2 linked regions of the Flocculibacter collagenilyticus genome follow. The protein of the gene in region 2 interacts with the protein of the main gene of each other region in a pairwise test. Links are inferred from orthologs where the notes say so. Each region holds a gene or a part of one and is shown on either strand. Other genes may lie near its edges.

Region 1 (2,982 bases), 2.8 Mb from region 2 along the record:
AACTTAAGGTTAACGCTCAAGTACATATACGACAGTGCCATGATTATTTAGTTGTATAATAAATAAAGGGTTTTATTGCGTTTTCAAGTGATACGTTAAAAAGTTTTTGACCATGATACAGCAAACTTCGTATCGTCATCCCCGGACTCTTCATCAGCTTTTGATACAGTAAAAACAAAATCATCTTTACTGAGATCGGCTTGAATATATCGATAGTCATTATCGCCAGCGATTGCTTCATTCTCATCAAAATTGTAATAACCGTAAGTCAGCGCTAAATTAAAGCCTTGGCTTAATTCAAATTCGTAGCCAACGTAATAATACATATCACCTTCAGCAAATGTTTCATCATCTTTCGCATCACTATTAATTGTATATGCCACACCATAACTTAATCCTTTGTAAGCGCCCTTGAAGTATAATTCGCCAAAGTTTATATCGTCATGTGCTTCAGCCGGATAGGCATAATAGATATAGCCAACATCATAGCTTGCTTCACCCATTTCTTTGCTGAATCCAAGGTAAGTATCAATCTCAGTACCTGAGTCATCGCCAAACTTAACGCTGCCTAACCAAGCACCAGCATAAAACCCTTTTTCATGCTTGTAATCTAATCCACCTGATACTGATGGGTTATCATCACTTTGAGAAACACCCCGCCATAAATAATTACTTGTGATACCAAAATTTCCGCTGAGTTCAGCATTTGCCGAAAATGAGCTCATCAGTAGTGAGCTAGCAAGTACACCTAGGATTGTAAGTTTCATTGAATTTATCCTGTTAATTTATTGATTATTAAGATATTAGCCATTTTTACCAATATTTAATCAAACAATATGCCAACGTTTTTTAGCAGGTTAATCAATAAGATAGTATAAAAATCAAGAAAGGGTTAGTGGTCATTCACATAATTGGTGCACTTTTGCTTTTGATTGGTGCAATGCTGATTTGATATACCCCTCTATTTTTAGCAAGGTGAAGTTAACTACTAATGAAGTAAACAATAAAATAATGCTATGATTTATCCACTTTTTACCCTACACACTCAATTATTAGTAAATTATTATGAATAAAGACTTTTTGATTGCGCCCTCAATACTGTCAGCAGATTTTGCTCGCTTGGGTGATGACGTTGCCAAGGTGCTTGAAGCGGGCGCTGATGTTGTCCATTTTGATGTAATGGATAATCATTATGTTCCCAATTTAACCATGGGGCCGATGGTATGCCAAGCCCTGCGTGACTATGGAATTACGGCACCTATTGATGTGCATTTGATGGTAGAGCCTGTTGATCAAATTGTGCCGCAATTTGCTAAAGCGGGTGCAAGCTATATTACATTCCATCCAGAAGCATCCAAGCATGTGGATCGTACTTTACAGCTTATTAAAGGTGAAGGCTGTAAATCAGGCTTAGTATTAAATCCGGCAACATCGCTGTCAGTTGTGGAACATGTACTCGATAAAGTCGACGTTATTTTATTAATGTCGGTCAATCCTGGATTTGGTGGGCAATCGTTTATTCCGCAAACATTAACTAAATTAAAGCAAGCGAGGGCGTTAATCGACCAATCAGGATTTGATATTCGGTTGGAAATTGATGGCGGCGTAAAAGTTGATAATATTGCTGAAATTGCAGCAGCAGGCGCTGATATGTTTGTTGCAGGCTCTGCTATTTTCAATCAGCCGAATTATAAAACGGTTATAGAGCATATGCGTGATGAATTAAGTAAGGTGCCTCGTTAACAGTAAGATTAAGTAAATCGCCTTTTATTGCTAAATTATTCAGTGTTAAAGCCTGTTAAATGTTACAGGCTTTTTTAATGCCTTTTCATGCTTTGTTTCCTAGCCATTTGCGATTACAATATCGCCCCTATTTTGCCAATAATTGTAAGACAGAGAATAGTATGACTAAACCAGTTGTTTTAAGCGGCGTGCAGCCTTCAGGGATTTTGACGATAGGAAACTACATGGGTGCACTTCGTCAGTGGGTTAAGCTACAAGAAACACATGATTGCTTATTCTCAATTGTAGATTTACATGCCATTACAGTAAGGCAAGATCCACAAGCGCTACGCTCAGCATGTTTAGATGCCGTTGCGCTTTATGCCGCGTGTGGTATCGACCCAGAAAAAAGTACAATTTTCATTCAGTCTCATGTTCCAGAGCACACGCAACTTTCATGGGTATTAAACTGCTACACCCAGATGGGCGAATTAAGTCGCATGACGCAGTTTAAAGATAAATCACAAAAAAATGAAAATAACATCAACGCCGGTTTATTCTCGTATCCAGTATTAATGGCAGCAGATATCTTGTTATATCAAGCAGACGATGTGCCTGTTGGTAGTGATCAGAAGCAGCATTTAGAGTTGGCTCGTGATATTGCAACGCGCTTTAATAATTTATATGGCGATGTGTTTAAAGTGCCTGAACCTTATATCCCAGAGTTTGGCGCACGCATTATGAGCTTACAAGAGCCAACCAAGAAAATGTCTAAGTCTGACGACAACTTAAATGCTTTTGTTGGTTTGCTAGAAGAACCAAAGAAAATTGCGAAAAAGATTAAGCGTGCGGTAACGGATTCAGACGAGCAAGCTCGTATTTACTTTAACACTGAAGAAAAGCCGGGTGTTTCTAACTTATTAACGCTGCTTTCATGTGCGACAGGAAAGTCAATTGAAAGCTTAGTGCCTGAGTACGAAGATAAAATGTATGGGCATTTAAAAGGCGATGTAGCCGATGCAGTCGTGGCTATGTTAGAGCCAATTCAAGCACGTTTTAAAGAAATCCGTGAAGACCAAACAATGTTAGACAATATTATGCGTAGTGGTGCCGAACGTGCTTCTGCGCGGGCAGCCCACACTTTAAAATCTGTATACGACGTAGTGGGCTTTGTGCCACGACCATAAGCATAGGTAGTAGCACCTTAGGCTTTGTAATCGTTGTTAGTAGTAAGATTATATTAGGTAAATTGAAACATCA
Region 2 (3,037 bases):
TCGCAAGACTTAGAAAGCAAAGGAGTTGAACGCTTAAAAGATTTAGACGCTATTCTTGTGCCAGGTGGATTTGGTGAGCGCGGTGTTGAGGGCAAAATTTTAGCGGCGAAATACGCTCGTGAAAACAATGTACCATATTTAGGTATTTGTTTGGGAATGCAAGTTGCGCTTATCGAGTTCGCGCGTAATGTAGCAAATATGGAAGGTGCAAATTCAACTGAATTTGATAAAGCTTCGCCTTTCCCTGTTGTTGGCTTAATTACTGAGTGGCTAGGCAAAGACGGCCAAGTAGAAGTGCGTGATGAACAGTCTGATTTAGGTGGCACCATGCGCTTAGGTTCGCAAAAGTGTCATCTTATTAAAGGCAGCAAAGCACATGAACATTATGGATCTGAAGAGATTTTTGAGCGCCATCGTCATCGCTTTGAAGTGAATAACAACTACGTAGAACAATTAGAAAAGGCGGGGTTAAAATTCACAGGTTTGTCTGAAGATAAAAACCTAGTTGAAATAATTGAAAACCCAAATCATCCTTGGTTTGTGGCTGCGCAATTCCATCCAGAGTTCACCTCTACGCCACGAGACGGACACCCATTATTTGAAGGGTTTGTTGCCGCCGCCGGGCAAGCGCAAAAAGAACTTTTTAACTCATAGCAATAATTAAATTAAAAGCCGTGTACTTCTCGACACGGCTTTTTTAATATACCCCAAGCAATGAAGAGGCAGGTAGGCGACAAGCAACTGAATTATCATGAACTTAGATAAACTAAGTGATGGGTATTAAGGCGTACAGCCAATAACGCAGCACCTTCAAGTGGCACGGGTATAGATAAAAATACCTACCCTACAAGATACAGAGGAATATAAGATGTCGAAGATTGTAAAAGTGCTAGGCCGTGAAATTATGGATTCACGCGGCAACCCAACTGTGGAAGCAGAAGTATATTTAGAAGGCGGAGCTTGGGGCAGAGCATGTGCACCTTCAGGTGCTTCTACAGGTTCACGTGAAGCACTAGAACTACGTGATGGCGATAAAGCACGCTATTTAGGTAAGGGTGTATTAAAAGCAGTCGACAATGTTAACAATCTAATTGCTAATACACTAATTGGCATGAATGCGTATGATCAAAAAGCGATAGACGCGGCGATGATTGAAGTAGACGGCACTGAAAATAAAGACAAATTAGGCGCAAATGCAATTTTAGCGGTATCTCTTGCTACAGCAAAAGCCGCTGCACAAGATAAAGGTGTGCAACTGTTCGAACATATTGCCGAGCTAAACGGTACAGCTGGTGAATATTCAATGCCTGTGCCAATGATGAATATTTTAAACGGTGGCGAGCACGCTGATAACAACGTAGATATTCAAGAGTTTATGGTTCAGCCAGTTGGCGCTAAAAACTTCCGCGAAGCGCTACGTATGGGGGCAGAAATTTTTCATCAGCTGAAAAAAGTACTTACTGAAAAAGGCTTAAGTACCGCGGTAGGTGACGAAGGTGGTTTTGCACCAAACCTAGCCTCTAATGAAGAAGCGTTAGCTGTGATCACGGATGCCGTTGCACGTGCTGGCTATAAAATGAATGAAGACATTACACTAGCGTTAGACTGTGCGGCATCTGAATTTTATGTAGATGGTAAATACGACCTAAAAGGCGAAGGCAAAGTATTCGACTCAGAAGGTTTTGGTGACTACCTAGCAGCACTTACTCAAAAGTACCCAATTGTATCGATTGAAGATGGTTTAGATGAATCTGATTGGGATGGCTGGGCAAGCTTAACCAATAAAATTGGTGATAAAGTGCAGTTAGTGGGAGATGATTTATTCGTAACCAACACGAAAATTCTTAAACGTGGTATTGATAATGGTATTGGTAACTCGATTTTAATTAAATTTAACCAAATCGGTTCATTAACAGAAACGTTAGAAGCGATTCGTATGGCGAAAGATGCAGGTTTCACTGTTGTTATCTCTCATCGATCGGGCGAAACAGAAGATGCCACTATTGCTGACTTAGCAGTCGCCACTGCAGCAGGACAAATTAAAACAGGTTCACTTTGTCGCTCTGACCGTGTTGCTAAATATAATCAATTATTAAGAATTGAAGAAATGTTAGCAGACAAAGCGGTATACCGTGGCCGCACTGAAATTAAAGGTCAGTAATACTTAGTTCACCCAGAGTTTTTTGGGTAAGCCTTAATGAATAAAGCCGCTTTTGCGGCTTTATTGCTATTTTTTATACTCTTTTTGCTTAAAATATATTACTTTAGAGATAGCTGATAATTTAAACACTCGTTGGATAAGTTTTGGTACAACACGATCTCTACGGACAACAACAGCACTTATGGCACGATAAATACGAGCAACTCAGATATGCTCAGCTGTGCAATGCGCTGTACCAAAGAGAACTTTTCTCATTAATCAATGACCCAAACTTAAACCACCTTTCTTTAAAAAAACGCTGTGCTAGCTTACCGCATTACGTAAAGCGTGCGGCAGAAACATTACTAAATATTGAAACACCGTTACAGCTAGATTCTGAAAACGCGTCATGGTTTGCCAAACAATCCAAGCATTGCCCTTCAACAAAACAAACATCGGATGTCGTCAGCCAGTTTTATCAACATCATGCCGTACTGGCCATGATAGTGCCACTGAGTGTGGTTGATCATGGTACAGAAACTATTGCGCTAGACTCTGTAGATCAAATCGCCAAAGACGGTACACGTATTCATTTAAATCAGTATGGCTGGTTCAAGACGGATAATTGCTTAGCAAAGCCGTTAATCGATGAAACAAGCGATGCTCAAATAAACAGTACGCAAGTAAGATTATTAAAACCCGTAAAAGCCATTTTAACCGCTGCGTGTTGTGGTCATAGATGGAACAATCAATTAAAAACGTCACCTCGCGCATTAACGTTGCGCGAGCTGCTTCTTACTACACGCATAAACTGGAAAACCCCTTCAAAGCCGCTAAAACTGGTTAATTAGGCTTGAGAGGGTAGATATAAATGTGACTAGTTAAACTTATAAGGAA

What was found. The genes of interacting proteins can lie anywhere in the genome.
Region 1: the proteins of eno (region 2) and rpe interact in binary tests that used the Escherichia coli proteins (3 or more experiments, as listed by UniProt). The link is inferred for Flocculibacter collagenilyticus from one-to-one orthologs.

What each region holds. Positions count from the first base shown.
Region 1 is NZ_CP059888.1:349,177-352,158, forward strand. Bases 1-2,904 are described here. They hold rpe (ribulose-phosphate 3-epimerase), read left to right. Parts: upstream 1-1,065; coding sequence 1,066-1,743; downstream 1,744-2,904. Other genes in these bases: HUU81_RS01610 (TorF family putative porin), read right to left, coding at 96-767; trpS (tryptophan--tRNA ligase), read left to right, coding at 1,905-2,904. Also shown: more of trpS, read left to right, coding at 2,905-2,909. UniProt on the Escherichia coli protein: Catalyzes the reversible epimerization of D-ribulose 5-phosphate to D-xylulose 5-phosphate.
Region 2 is NZ_CP059888.1:3,152,654-3,155,690, reverse strand. Bases 56-3,014 are described here. They hold eno (phosphopyruvate hydratase), read left to right. Parts: upstream 56-868; coding sequence 869-2,161; downstream 2,162-3,014. Other genes in these bases: HUU81_RS14015 (hypothetical protein), read left to right, coding at 2,305-2,991; HUU81_RS14025 (CTP synthase), read left to right, coding at 56-654. Outside these bases: more of HUU81_RS14025, read left to right, coding at 1-55. UniProt on the Escherichia coli protein: Catalyzes the reversible conversion of 2-phosphoglycerate (2-PG) into phosphoenolpyruvate (PEP). It is essential for the degradation of carbohydrates via glycolysis.